Regions from separate parts of the Pandoraea thiooxydans genome, predicted to be linked through region 2. Evidence: predicted binding sites of a transcription regulator. Region 2 holds the regulator's gene; each other region holds the start of a gene.
The links. Region 2 encodes FNR, which switches genes on or off when oxygen is low (the NO sensors DNR and NnrR bind a similar motif). Its sites were predicted from a motif close to TTGATNNNNATCAA; they were not measured.

Region 1 (4,884 bases), 380 kb from region 2:
ACGTACACCGCCTCGATCGCGGTGACCGACACTTGTCCGACCGAGACGATGCGCTCCTGCAAGGCGGCTACCTCGCTGGCCAGCGTCGGCTGATAGCCGACCCGCGACGGCAGCCGGCCCAACAGGCCGGAGACCTCGGCGCCGGCCTGCACGAAGCGAAATATGTTGTCCATCAGCAGCAGGACGTTCTGATGGCGTTCGTCGCGAAAATATTCGGCGATGGTCAATGCCGTGAGCGGCACGCGCCACCGGGCGCCAGGCGGCTCGTTCATCTGGCCGTACACCAGCACGGTGCGCGGCAGCACACCCGAGCCGCGCATCTCGAGCAGCATTTCATGGCCTTCGCGGGAGCGCTCGCCGACCCCGGCGAATACCGAAATGCCTTGATAGCGCTCGACCATCGCGTGGATCAACTCCATCACCAGCACGGTCTTGCCGACCCCGGCGCCGCCGAACATGGCGGCCTTGCCGCCCTGCGCGAGCGGCGCGAGCAGATCGATTACTTTGATGCCGGTGGCAAAGATCTCGGTGGCAGCGCCTTGCGCGGACAACGGCGGCGGCTCGCGGTGCATCGGCCGGCGCGGCACGTCGGCCGGCAGGGGCGTGCCACGATCGCCCGGCGTGCCGGTCACGTCGATCAGGCGGCCGAGCATCGCGTCGCCCACCGGCACCGCAATCGGCCCGCCGTGCGCGCGCGCGGCCGCACCGCGCCGCAAGCCGGCGGTCGACTGCAGTGCCAGCGCACGCACCGTGCGCGCGTCCAGATGGGCCTGCACCTCCGCGAGGATCGTGCCGGCGCCGTCGGCCTGCACCGTGAGCGCCTCGTCGACCCGGGGCAACGCCGTCTCGTCGAAGGCAATATCGAGCACCGCGCCGCGCACCGCCGTGACGCGGCCGCGCGCGCTCGGGGCTGCGGGGTCGTCAGGCAGGGCGGTCAAAATTCTTCTCCATGGAGACTGGGTAGGCGGGCGTTCGCTATTTCTGGAACACGTACGTGCCCGGTGCAGCCGGCAGGCCGGCGCCGGCATTGCCGAGTCCGAGCGGCGGCGGGGCCACTGCCTTGGGCGCCGAATGCGCTTTGAGCCAATCGGTCCAGGCGGGCCACCAGGAGCCGTCTTGCGCGGCGTGCGCGGCAACCCACTCGTCGGGGCCTACGCGCAATTGATGAGCGGCCGTATGTCCATAGCGGAAGTGGCGGTGAGCGTGCCCGGGCTCGCTGACGATTCCGGCGTTGTGCCCGCCGTTGGTCAGCACGAAGGTGACGTCCGCGTCGAGCAGCGTGTGAATCTTGTAGACCGAGCGCCACGGGGCGATATGATCGTACTCGGTGCCCACCACGAAGGCCGGCACGCGCACGTTGCTCAGCGCGACGGCGTGTCCGTCGACGCGGTAGCGGCCGAAGGCCAGGTCGTTGTCGAGAAACAACTGGCGCAGGTACTCCGAGTGCATGCGGTAGGGCATGCGCGTCGAATCGGCATTCCACGCCATCAGGTCGGTCATCGGCGTGCGCTCGCCCAGCAGGTAATCGTGCACGATGCGCGACCAGATCAATTCGTTCGAGCGCAGCCATTGGAACGCCCCGGACATCTGCCGCGCGCTCAAATAGCCCTGCGACCACATCATGCTCTCGAGGAAATAGACCTCGCTGTCGTCGATGAACAGTTGCAGCTCACCCGGCTCGGTGAAATCGGTCTGCGCGGCGAACAGCGACAATGTAGCCAGACGCGCGTCGCCGGCGGTGGCCATGGCGGCCGCGGCTATTGACAGCAGCGTGCCGCCCAGGCAGTAGCCGGTGGCATGAATCTTCCGCTGCGGCACGATTTCGCTGACCGCATCAAGCGCGGCCATCACGCCGTCGCGCCGATAGTCTTCCAGGCTCAGGTTACGGTCCTGCGCCGTTACATTGCGCCACGAAATGCAAAAAACCGTGTGTCCTTGCCCGACCAGATAGCGTATGAGCGAATTGTGCGGCGACAAGTCGAGGATGTAGTACTTCATGATCCAGGCCGGCACGACCAGGATCGGCTCTGCGCGCACCGTGCGCGTTGTCGGAGTGTATTGGATCAGTTCAATCAGGTGATTGCGGAACACGACCTTGCCCGGGGTCACCGCAAGATTCTCACCAACGACGAATTTTTCGAGCCCCACGGCCGGCAGACCACTCATCTGGCGCTGCACATCCTGGAACGCATTGCCCGCGCCCTTGAGCAAATTGGCGCCGAAGGTCGAGGCGGTACGGCGGGCGACGTCCGGATTGGTCCAAGGAAAATTCGAAGGCGCGATCAGATCCAGCCATTGCCGGGCCGCGAACGACACCATGTCCTCGTGGTGGCGCGTTGTGCCCGGCACATCTCGCGTGGCCCGGCGCCACCATTGCTCGGTGAGCAAAAACGCCTGTTGCCAATAGCGATAGGGCTCGCTTTGCCACGCCTGCGATCGAAACCGGCTATCGCCAGGCGTCGGCTGCAGCGAGGGCGGCGCGCTCTCGTTGCACGCGAGCTGAGTACCATAGTTCGCAATCTGTTCGAGCGCCCTGGCAAGCAATGCCGCCAATTCGAGCTGCTTGCCCGGCGCCGCGGCCAGATGGATGCCCCAGTCGGACAAGGCGAGCAGCAGTGCCGCGGGTGACAGGCCCGAGGTCAGGCGCGCGATGAACGCCTCCTTGGCGTGGTCGAGCGCACGAAATGGCAGATCCGACGGCGGAGGGGTTTGGCTCGAGTGCTGGTCGTGTTGGTCCGACGAGAGGCGGGCAGGGATATCCATCGAATTTCCTTTGACAAAACGCTGTTCGGCGCGGCAGCCAATATCGATTCTCATCATGCACCTCGCCGCCCGCGCCACGCGTGGAGGTGACGAGTTCATTTGACGTACGTCATAAATTTCCGCCGGTGCGCAGCTAGGATTGATTACGCTTGCTCAATTGCGCGATGACTCGGCACCATGCGGCATGGCGCCGGTTCCGGCGCGGCTTGGGCAACATCCATTCACCAATGCCGCCTGGAGGCCATCATGGCAAATCTCACCCGTTTCGATCCCCTGAGTTTCGACGAACCTTTCGAAAATTTCGTGCGTAATTTCTTTTGGAAACCGGTCGCGCTGGAAGCATCCAAGTCGATGCAGATCAAGCTCGACGTCAAGGAAGACGACAAGAATTACACCGTACGTGCCGATCTGCCGGGCGTGGAAAAAGAAGATATCAAGGTCTCGGTCGACGGCAATCAGGTGACGATCAGCGCCGAAACGAAAAAGGAATCGGAAGAAAAGAAGGACGGCGATTACGTGCATCGCGAACGCTATTACGGCAGCGCCTATCGGAGCTTCACGCTGGCGCAGGCTGTCGACGAAGCCGGCGCGCAGGCCTCATACCGCGACGGCGTGCTGGAGCTGGTGCTGCCCAAGCGCAGCAATGGCCAGACCAAGCAGTTGACGATTCAGTAAGCCGCCTGAATGCTCGGCCGGCCCTGCCGCGCGGCAGGGCCACGGCGGTTCAGGCGAGCACCGAGCGCAGGCCGTCGATGTCGACGATACGGATGAGCTTTTGCTGCAATTCGATGAAACCGGCATCCTGAAAACGCGAGAAAATCCGGCTCACGGTTTCCATTTTCAAACCCAGATAATTGCCGATTTCCTCGCGCGTGACGCGCAGGTGAAATTCCCTGGACGAATAGCCACGCTCGGTCAGGCGGTCCGACAGATCGAGAATGAACGAGGCCAGCCGCTCCTCGGCGCGCATATTGCCCAACACCATCAGCAGCCGGCGTTCGCGTGCGATCTCCTCGCCCAGGAACTGGTGAACCATATGCTGGATCCCCGGGATGTCGTGGCACAAGGCTTCCAGGCGATGGAACGGGATCACGCAAACCTGGCTGTCTTCCAGCGCGATGGCGTCGCACGCGTGCTTCTGCATGCTCAGGCCATCGAGTCCGAGCAACTCGCCGGCGATCTGAAAACTCATGACCTGCTCGCGCCCGTCGGGATTGAACAGCAGGCTCTTGAACGACCCGGCGCGTACCGCGTAGATATTCTCGAACGGGTCGTCGGTCCGGTACAGCGCGTGGCCGCGGCGCACGGTGCGGCGCACCGACACGACCGCATCGAGTTTTTCGATGTCTTCGCGGCTGAGCCCTTCGGGCAGGCAAAACGCGCTCAACAGGCACGACGTGCAGCGCAGCGCGGCTGCCGTCTCGGAGGCCGGGTGCAGGTGATGAATCTGCCGCACCGGCAGGCTCGTCAAGGTTGCTTTCGCGGGGCACGGCAGGGGGGCGGAGGTCGCGGGCAGACGCATGGTGATTTCCTGCGAGGTCGAGATAATCATGCGTCAAGTATCGGCAAAGCCCGCCGCAAAATCCATTGGCAAGCTGCCCGATTCGCTATCGGTTCACACCTACAGCTGTAAGCCGACGACTACGACTTTAGGATGATCGCGGCCGGCGCGGCAGCCGCATGGCCGCTAATTGGCGGGTTCGCCGTCGTCGTTGAGAAAATGGTGCCGGATCGCGTACTGCACCAGTTCGGTCTGGTTCTGCAGCTGCAGTTTCTGGAACACGCGCGCCTTGTAGGTACTGACTGTTTTGGTGCTCACGCATAACTGTTCGGCGATTTCCGAGATGCTGCGGCCCTCGGCCAATTGCAGGAACACCGCGAATTCCCGGTCGGAGAGCTGGCGGTGCGGCAATTCGTCGCTGTTGCTGCTGCGAAAATCGAGGGCGATCTTCTCGGCGATCGCCAGACTCATGTACGCCCCGCCCGTGGCGACCTTGCGCACCGCCGCGACCAGTTCGGTCGGCGCGCTTTCCTTGGTCAGGTAACCGGCGGCGCCAGCCTTGAGCACACGCACCGCATATTGCTGCTCGCCATGCATGGTCAGCACCAGAATCGGCACTT
Region 2 (4,884 bases):
TTGCCGCCACGCTCGCGCGCGCCGCCATTGCCACGCCCCTTGCCGCGCCGCGCACCTGGCTGCCGTTGTTCGCCCGGTGCCTGAGCCGCGACGGGCGGCGTCGGCACGTCACCCTCATCGCCCGCAGCCGTCGAATCGCCCTCGCCTTCGCGCTTGCCTTGCCCAGCGGCACGCCGGCGCGCGATCAGACTTCGCGGACCGCGCCGCAAACCGCGGCGCGCCTGCTTGTCCTCCGCGCTCTGCGCCTCTCCAACGGCACGCTCGGATTCGCCATTGGCGTCAATCGGATTCAGTTCCTTGGACTCTTCGCTGTGCTTCAAAACAACCTCAAAGAAAAAGAGCCGCCGCGGGCATACGCCGCGCACAGGCAACTCATGCAAATAGGCAGGCCGGCGGGGCCATTGGTGCGGCGCCCTCGTCGTCCATCGCAACTACGATCGTCCGGGTTCACGTCCCGGCAATCAGATCAGCGCCATCATCGGCCGCCGACACGGAGGCGTCGGGATCCGCAGACACCAACGCCTGATCCGACGGCGATGCCACCGTGGCCGGATCACCTGCCAGCGCCGTCTGCTCGTCGAGGCTCTGCGCATTGCCGGCGGACGCCACGCTCGCCGCATCGGCATGCGGGTCTGTTTCATCATGCGGGCCATCGAGAGGCGCCGGCGGCGCGTCATCGGCGTCACCTACCGAAGACTCCGGTTCGCCAGACGCGGCAACCGCGACGGCCTCGCCCGCGCCATCGTCAAACACGATATTTTGCTGCGCCAGCAAATCAATCTGCGACTGCGCCGCGGGATCCTCGAGTGGAGGTAGGGCGTCGAGCGCCTGCAAGCCAAGATCGTCGAGAAACTGCTTGGTCGTCGCATACAGCGCCGGACGGCCAGGCACGTCGCGATGCCCAATGACGTCAATCCAGCCGCGCTCTTCGAGTTGCTTGATGATCTGGGTGTTGACGGTCACGCCGCGAATTTCCTCGATATCGCCACGCGTCACCGGTTGCCGGTAGGCAATGATTGCCAGCGTCTCGAGCACCGCGCGCGAGTACTTCGGCGGCTTTTCCGGGTTGAGTCGATCCAGATATTCACGCATCCTGGGCCGGCTCTGTAACCGCCAGCCAGACGCCAGCGCCACCAACTGCACGCCCCGTCCCTCCCATTCGCCGCGCATTTCCTCGAGCAGGGCGCGCACGACTCCCGCCGAAACGTCTTCGGCAAATAGCTTGCACAAATCGCCGACTTTTAGCGGCTCTTGGGCACAAATCAACGCTGTCTCGAGGACGATTTTCGCCTCTTGAGTATTCATGCGGCTATGCAGTGCCGGGGATTTTGCAACCCGGTCTCAGGAATAAATTGAGTGCTGGAACAACACAAGAGCGCGCCCGATGATTGTGATCGGTCGAGGAGACGGCAGCGCAACCCGGTTATATCGAATGCTTACTAGGTTGCCTGGAGATTTTCAGGAAGAAACATCTCGCCACCCAGTTCGGGGTCAATTATTACGCAAAGCGATTCGCCCGTAAAGTCGTTTCCCATCCGATTACCGCAGAATTACTATGTCGCCCCCCCTCGCAAGAAGAGCAGGCGCTGCCGGCATGTCCGGCAGCGGGCCAAGTGAGGCGGTACCCTGTCACCGGGCCTCGTGCTAAAATCGTACGCTAAGTTCAGAGGGAACCATGACAACGCAATCCGGCCCGACATCCCCGCCGCCCCGTTGTTCAGCCTGCTCTCTCAGCCAATTCTGCTTGCCTGTGGGCATCCCCCAAAATGAATTGACCCGGCTCGACCAACTGGTAGCGGAGCGCATCCGATTGAAAAAAGGCGATGCGCTCTATCTCTATGGCGACCCGCTGCGGGCCATTTTTGGCGTGCGCTTCGGATCGCTCAAGAGCTATATCGATTCCGAAGATGGCCGCGAGCAAGTCGTCGGCCTGCATATCCAAGGCGAATTGCTCGGCCTCGATGCCATCGCCGACGAGCGTCACGCCTCGACCGCCGTGGCCCTGGAGGACAGCGAGGTCTGCGTGGTGCGCTTTGCCGAACTCGAAAAGCTGTCGGCCCAGGTGCCGTCGCTGCAACGGCAACTGCACCGTCTGTTGAGTCTCGAGATCCGCAACGACCATCGCATGCTCCTGTCGCTGGGCACCATGCGGGCCGAGCAGCGTCTGGCCGTGTTCCTGCTCAATCTTTCCGAGCGGCTGTCGATGCGCGGTTACGCCGCCAACGAGTTCGTGCTGCGTATGAGCCGCGAGGAAATCGGCAGCTACCTCGGGCTGACGCTGGAAACCGTCAGCCGGCTGTTCTCCCGCCTGCAACAAAGCGGCGTTTTGTCGATCAAGCAGCGCCGCCTGAAAGTCACCGATCCCGACGCCTTGCGGCATTTGGCCGGCGAAAGCTGCCAGGCGCCAGCGATCTCGCGTCCCCGCTGAACGGGCCAATACGCGCGGCCGATCGCCCGCGTCGACGCGCCGAAAAGGCGGCACCGCGGCGCGCTTGGCCGAACATCTCGCGCCAATCGACAAAGGCACCAAAACTCACTATATTTCAATCCATCCCTATTCGCCGGAGCCAGACATGGCGGCGCTGTCCAACACCCTGAAGCTTGACCGGGACGAACTGGATACCTACTGGATGCCTTTCACGGCCAACCGCCAGTTCAAGGCTGCGCCGCGCCTTATCGCTTCAGCCGAAGGGATGTACTACACGGATGTCGACGGCCGCCGGCTGCTCGATGGGATCGCCGGGATGTGGTGCTGTAATGCCGGCCACAACCGCAAGCCGATCGTCGAGGCGATCCAGCGGCAAGCCGCCGTCCTCGATTTCTCCCCGCCGTTTCAGGTTGGGCAGCCTTTGCCCTTCGAACTGGCCAACCGGTTGGCCGGGTTGGCACCGGCGTCGCTAAATCGCGTCTTCTTCACGAATTCCGGATCCGAATCGGTCGATACAGCGCTCAAAATCGCCATCGCGTATCAGCGCCAGCGCGGGCAAGGCACCCGCACGCGGCTCATTGGCCGCGAGCGCGCTTACCATGGCGTCGGCTTTGGCGGCATCTCGGTAGGCGGCATCGGCGCCAACCGCCGACTGTTCGGGCCGCTGCTGCCGGGTATCGACCACCTCCCCCACACTCATGACCTGGCGCACAATGCGTTCAGCCGCGGGCAGCCGGCCTGGGGAGCGCATCTGGCTGACGACCTCGAGCGGCTGGTGCAGTTGCACGACGCATCGACGATTGCAGCAGTCATCGTCGAACCGGTGGCCGGCTCGACCGGCGTGCTGGTGCCGCCCAAAGGTTATCTCGAGCGTTTGCGCGAGATAACCCACAAATATGGCATCGTGTTGATTTTCGACGAAGTCATCACCGCCTTCGGCAGACTGGGCGGGTCATTCGCCGCGGGCGTGCTGGGCGTCGAGCCGGACATCATCACCACCGCCAAGGGGCTCACCAGCGGCACAGTGCCGATGGGCGCGGTGTTGGTGCGCGAGGAAATATACGACGCGTTCATGACCGGCCCGGAAAATGCCATCGAACTGACGCACGGGTACACCTACTCGGCCCACCCGCTGGCATGCGCCGCCGCGCTTGCCACGCTCGATCTCTACCGCGATGAAGCGCTCTTCGAGCGCGCTGCATCGCTGGCGGGCTATTGGGAAGACAGATTGCACGCCTTGCGGGAAGCCCGACACGTGGCCGACCTGCGCAACATCGGCCTGATCGGGGCGATCGAGTTGCAGCCGCGCGAGGGTGCACCGGGCGCCCGTGCTTTCGACGTATTCCTCAACTGCTGGGAGCGCGGCTTGATGATCCGCACCACTGGCGACGTCATTGCACTGTCACCGTCGCTCATCATCGAACGCGGGCAAATCGACGAATTGTTCTCAATCGTCGCCGACGCTCTGGCATCGACCGACTGATCGCCACACACCGGGAAGCGGCATGGCTACCTCTTTTTTCCTCACTCCTGACGATGCCGAACAGGCATTTTACGAAGCGCTCAATCGCGGCGACGTCGACGCGTTGATGGAAGTCTGGTCGGAGGACGAGGACGTCGTATGCATTCATCCCGCTGGTCCGCGCGTGGTCGGCGTCGGGGCCGTGCGCAGCAGCTGGGAGCAAATCCTGGCGCACGGCAGCCTTGATATCACGGTCACGCACCGGCAGGTCGCGCGCAATCCGTTATGCGCGATTCACAGCGTTATCGAGCAATTGCTGGTCGAGCACGGACCTCAGCCTCGCTACGCATTCGTGGTCGCCACCAACATCTATCTGAAGGAAGCCGACGGCTGGCGGCTCGTGCTGCATCACGCCAGCCCCGCGCTCGGTCACGAGGGCAGCCAGATCGAAACGCACGGACATGTCTTTCATTGATCCGTGACGACCGTCACGATGCGGCCGGTTCGACAATTTCTCCACCCAGCGCCTCGACCCCTTTTCGCAACGCCTCGAAAGCGCCATCGAGCAGCGCCGGATCGCCCTTGACACCCAGGTCGATGTGCCGGCGGGCATAATGCCCGCCCCGTTCGCTGTCGCCGACGCTGGGCAAGCTGAACACCTTGACGGCCGCAAATTCGGTTTCGATCTGCTCCATCAGCGGAGTCAGCGTCGACTCGGCCAGACCGAACACCAGCATCGAACGCTCGCCGTGCGGGCGCAGATGATGCAGATCCAGGTAGTAATGGTCCAGCGCCCAGGCCATCATCGGCCAGGCCATGACCGGAAAGCCTGGCATGAAATGATGGCGCCGAATCGAAAAGCCAGGAATCTTGTTGTACGGATTGGGCAAAATCTCGCAGCCCACCGGAAACTCCCCCATCTTCAGGCGATGGCGGTTGTCGGCCTGCGTCAGATCGGCCTGGCCGTCGCCGCTGGTATCGGCGATGCGCTCCA
Region 3 (4,884 bases), 360 kb from region 2:
CACCAGCGCATCCAGGCCGCCCAACGCGGCGGCCAGAGACCCCAATTCGCGGCCGATGCGGTACACGAACAGATCGATGGCTCGCGCCGCGCGCGGGTCGTCGCTGGCCTGCAGGGTGCGCATGTCGTCGCTGATGCCGGATACGCCCAGCAGACCCGAATGGTTGTACAGAAGATCGCGGATTTGACCGGGCGTCATCCCCTTTTCTTCCATCAGGTAGAGCACGACACCAGGGTCGAGGTTGCCGCAGCGCCGCCCCATCGGCAGGCCGTCGAGTGCGGTGAACCCCATCGTGGTCACCACGCTTTGGCGGCGAATCATGCCGCACATGCTGGCGCCGGCACCGAGATGGGCGACCACGATGCGCCCCTCGGCCGCCTCGGCGCCCAGAAAGCGAGGCAGCACACCGGCGATATATTCATACGACAGCCCATGAAAACCGTAGCGGCGGATGTGCTGCGCCGTCAGCTCCTCGGGCAACGCGAAGGCGGTGGCGATGGGCGCCTGGGTATGGTGAAAGGCGGTATCGAATGCGGCGATTTGGGGCAGCGCCGGGTGCAGCTTCGCAAGCGCGGCAATGGCTGCCAGGTGATGGGGCTGATGCAGCGGTGCCAGCGGGATCAGCTCACGCAGCGCGGCAGTGACCGCCGCATCGATCCGTACTGGCGCGGTGTAGCGCGCGCCGCCATGCACCACACGGTGCCCGGCGGCGACCAGGCGATCGCTTCGAAAATGCGATTCGAGCCAGTTCAACAGGGCCGCCAACGCATCTTCGTGGGTCGCGCCTTCGGCCAGGTATTGGTCCGCCAGCGCCTGCTCGGCCTGATCGTGGGCCACGAAATGCGCCCGGTGACCAATGCCGTCGCACTCCCCCTCGCAGATCAGGCCTTGCCGGCTCGGCTGTTCATGCGCGGCAAACACAGAAAATTTGATGCTCGACGAGCCGGCGTTAAGTACCAGGATGACGTCTGTCACGAGCGGACTCCCGCGTTATGGCGCGCCAGCAACAGCGCAATCGCGCACGAGCCGAGCCTGGCCAGCGTTTTGTCGGCACGACTGGTCAGAACGATCGGCACGCGCGCGCCCAGCACGATGCCGGCGACTTCGGCCTGGGCAAGATACTCCAGTTGCTTTGCAAGCATATTACCGGCCTCCAGATCGGGCACGACGAAGATGTCGGCGCGCCCAGCCACGGGCGACACGATGTGCTTGGTTTTGGCCGCCGCCAGCGAGACGGCGTTGTCGAAGGCCAGCGGCCCGTCGAGAATGCCGCCGGTGATTTGGCCGCGGTCGGCCATTTTGCACAATGCCGCCGCGTCGAGCGTCGAGCGAATTTTCTCCGTGACCGTTTCGACTGCCGACAGAATCGCCACACGCGGCTCGGCGATACCCAGCGCATGGGTCAGATCGATGGCGTTCTGGATGATGTCCCGTTTGTCCGCCAACGTGGGGTAGATATTGATCGCGGCATCGGTCACGAACAAGGGCCGCGGATACCCTGGCGCGTCGATCGCAAAAACGTGGCTCAAACGCCGTTCGGTGCGCAGCCCGCCGGCAGCGTCGACTACCGCGTGCATCAACGCATCGGTGTGCAGCGCGCCTTTCATCAAAGCTTCGGCCCGGCCCGCGCGCACCAGCGCGACCGCGCGCGCGGCGGCCGTGGCGCCCGGCCCGCTCGGCACGATTTCGTAGCCGCCGAGATCGAGCCGCGCTTGCGCGGCGGCCGCACGAATACCATCCTCCGGGCCCACCAGCAGCGGTACGATCAGACCCGCGCGGGCGGCTTCCACGGCGCCGAGCAGCGATACCGAGTCGGTTGGATCGACCACGGCGGTCTGCAGCGGTTCGAGACCTTGCGCCATCTCGATCAGATGATGGTAGCGGCGCCCTTTTTCCTGCAGGACGACCTGCGGCAAAGCGGCACGCATACGCGAGATTTTTTCGGCCGGCGCAATCACCTCGGCCGTGCCGGTCACGACGTCGTCGTCGCACTGATTCGAGACGCGGCACGCCATCGTCACGCGACGCGTGGCGGTGTCCTTGTCGCCGACAGTCACTGTCACGGTCAGCGTGTCCCCCAACGCGAGCGGGCGATGAAAATGCAACGTTTGATCGACGTAGGTCATCCCCGGGCCGGGCAACTGTGTGCCCAGCACTGTCGAAATCAGCGCCGCGGCCCACATGCCGTGCGCGGCGCTCTGATGGAACAGATCGCTGCTGGAAAGCACATCGTCCATGCCCGCCGGGCAGGCGTCGCCGGACATCAGCGCGAAAAGTTCGATGTCCTGATGCGTCAATGTGCGCACGAGCTGCGCCGACGCGCCTGGCAACAGTTCATCGAACGTCTTGTTCTCAATCAATGTCATGACCGTACTCGTGGGCAGGGGGGGTGGCGATGGCAACACCGTGCCGCCGCCGAGCCGGGCCGGGCGTCGTCCCGAGCGCCGGGCCAAGGGAACGCAGGTCGGGCACCGGGCGCTCAGGGCACCACGGTCACCACACAGGGCGACAGGCTCACGAGTTTTTGCGCGGTGCTGCCGAGCAGCAGCGAGCTCATGTGTCCCGTGCCGCGCCGGCCGACGACGATGGCGTCGATATGCTGCTGTTGGGCTGCCTGCAGAATCGCCGGCACGATCTCGCCGCGATACGAGGCCAGGCGTGCATCCGGCACGCCCAGGGCCTGTGCCCGCGCCTTCGCCTGGGTAAGCACCTGCGCCGAGTAAGTATCGAGCAGTTCGTCGAACCACGTATGCTCGGGCAGCGTGAAGCGCTCCAGCACGGTGCCGGGCAAACCATATCCGCCGATGACGTGGACGATCAGCAGATCAGCGCCGGACTGCTTCGCCATCCTGGCGGCTTCGTCGACGGCGCGGTCGGCGCTGGCCGACCCGTCGGTCGCAACCATCAGGTGCTTCATGGACTGTCTCGCGTTCCAATGAAAAAATGTTGCAAAACTTGCCAACACCTTACGCGAGCATTGCGGCGGGCGTCTTGACAAATGTCAATGCGCTCCGGCGCGAGGGCGGCGACGCGCCCTTACAGCACGTTCAGCGGAATCTTGAGGTATGACGTGCCATTGGCTTCGGGGGGCGGAAACTCCCCGGCGCGGATGTTGACCTGGATCGCCGGCAGAATCAACACCGGCATCGCCAGCGTTTTGTCGCGCGCTTCGCGCATCGCGACGAACTCGGCCTCGCTCACCCCGTCGTGCATGTGGATGTTGCTTTGGCGTTGTGCCGCGACAGTGGCCTGCCATGCCGGGTCCCGTCCTGCCGGCGGGTAGTCGTGGCACACGAACAGCCGGGTCTGCGCCGGCATGTCCAGCAGCTTTCGAATCGACTGATATAACGCGTGGGCGTCGCCCCCCGGAAAATCGCAGCGGGCGGTGCCCACGTCCGGCATGAACAGCGTGTCGCCAACGAACACCGCATCGCCGATCTGGTATGCGACATCCGCCGGGGTATGTCCGGGCACGGCAATCGCCCTGCCCTCCAGATCGCCGATCGCGAAGGTCTCGCCATCGTCGAGCAGCCGATCGAACTGGGATCCGTCGGCGCTGAACGCCGGCTCCAGATGGAACAGCGTCTTGAACACGCTCTGCACGGTACGAATCCGGCTGCCGATGGCGATCTTGCCGCCCAGGGCGCGCCGCAGGTACGGCGCGGCCGACAGATGGTCGGCATGCGCGTGGGTCTCGAGAATCCACTGCACTTGCAGTGCGTGCTGGCCAACGAAGGCGATCACCCGATCGGCGCTCGCGGTCGTGGTGCGTCCGGCCTTGGGATCGTAGTCGAGCACCGAGTCGATGATCGCGCATTCCTTGCGCCCGTCCTGCCACACGACATAAGTTACCGTGCCGGTCACCGGTTCGAAGAAAGGTTCAACGTTGGGATGCATGCCGCGTCCTTGAGTCAGTTAAAGTATATTTAATAATAGTATATAATTTTATATATTGTTTGACCATTGTCAGGAGAACTTCCATGTCGTCACATCGTGCCACGATCGATGTCGCCGCCATGCATGCCGCCGCAGCCCAGGCGTGCAGCCTGCTCAAGGTGCTGGCCAATCCCGACCGGCTGTTGCTGATGTGCCAGCTTTCGCAGGGCGAAGCGAGTGTTGGCGAACTCGAGGAACACCTCGGCATCCGGCAGCCGACGCTGTCTCAGCAACTGGGCGTACTGCGCGAGCACGAGTTGGTGCAAACCCGCCGCGACGGCAAAAACATTTTCTACTCGATTGTCAGCAAGGAAGCGCTCGCCGTCATGGCGGTGCTCTATACGCAGTTTTGTCCCACGTCGTAACCCCGAAGGATCCAATAAGAAATGCATATCGACAATTTCACCCCCATCCCCTCCCTGGCCGGCGGACTGCTGATCGGCGCGGCGGCCGCCACACTGATACTCGTCAATGGGCGCATTGCCGGCATCAGCGGCATTCTCGGCAGAATGCTGCGATGGCCGCGCGGCGACGCGGCCTGGCAGGTCGCCTTTTTGGCCGGCATGATCGGCGCGCCGCTGCTGGCGCGCGCCTTGTCGGGCTCGACCATGCCGCTCAAGATCGATGCGGGCTGGGGCACGCTGCTGGCCGCCGGGTTCCTGGTCGGGCTCGGCACGCGCTACGCCGGCGGCTGCACCAGCGGGCATGGTGTGTGCGGCATGTCGCGCGGATCGTTGCGCTCGATCGTGGCGACGCTGACCTTCATGGCCGCCGGCGGGCTGACCGTCTTTGTGCAACGGCATGTCCTGGGAGGTTGAAATGATCGTCATCAGTGCATTGATTGCCGGCTTGTTGTTCGGCTTTGGTCTGCTGACATCGGGCATGGCCAATCCTGCCAAGGTGCAAGGGTTTCTCGACATCACCGGGACCTGGGACCCGTCGCTGGCC

Region 1: a site for FNR is predicted at 2,863-2,876, ahead of PATSB16_RS09010 (PHA/PHB synthase family protein). Genes of this name have one in related genera too.
Region 3: a site for FNR is predicted at 2,992-3,005, ahead of PATSB16_RS09125 (universal stress protein). Genes of this name have one in related genera too.

The regions. Positions count from the first base shown of each region.
Region 1 covers NZ_CP014839.1:1,952,308-1,957,191, forward strand. Annotated here, with positions in the region: gene atpD (F0F1 ATP synthase subunit beta) at 1-938, opposite strand, end outside; gene PATSB16_RS09010 (PHA/PHB synthase family protein) at 976-2,763, opposite strand; gene PATSB16_RS09015 (Hsp20/alpha crystallin family protein) at 3,010-3,438, shown strand; gene PATSB16_RS09020 (helix-turn-helix domain-containing protein) at 3,488-4,315, opposite strand; gene PATSB16_RS09025 (response regulator) at 4,451-4,884, opposite strand, start outside.
Region 2 covers NZ_CP014839.1:2,334,374-2,339,257, forward strand. Annotated here, with positions in the region: gene rluB (23S rRNA pseudouridine(2605) synthase RluB) at 1-284, opposite strand, end outside; partial or broken gene scpB (SMC-Scp complex subunit ScpB) at 732-1,305, opposite strand; gene fnr (fumarate/nitrate reduction transcriptional regulator Fnr) at 1,676-2,428, shown strand; gene aptA (omega-aminotransferase AptA) at 2,574-3,911, shown strand; gene PATSB16_RS10735 (YybH family protein) at 3,934-4,365, shown strand; gene PATSB16_RS10740 (competence/damage-inducible protein A) at 4,379-4,884, opposite strand, start outside.
Region 3 covers NZ_CP014839.1:1,972,263-1,977,146, reverse strand. Annotated here, with positions in the region: gene PATSB16_RS09135 (acetate/propionate family kinase) at 1-975, opposite strand, end outside; gene PATSB16_RS09130 (bifunctional enoyl-CoA hydratase/phosphate acetyltransferase) at 972-2,366, opposite strand; gene PATSB16_RS09125 (universal stress protein) at 2,480-2,917, opposite strand; gene PATSB16_RS09120 (MBL fold metallo-hydrolase) at 3,037-3,897, opposite strand; gene PATSB16_RS09115 (ArsR/SmtB family transcription factor) at 3,981-4,301, shown strand; gene PATSB16_RS09110 (YeeE/YedE family protein) at 4,323-4,754, shown strand; gene PATSB16_RS09105 (YeeE/YedE family protein) at 4,756-4,884, shown strand, end outside.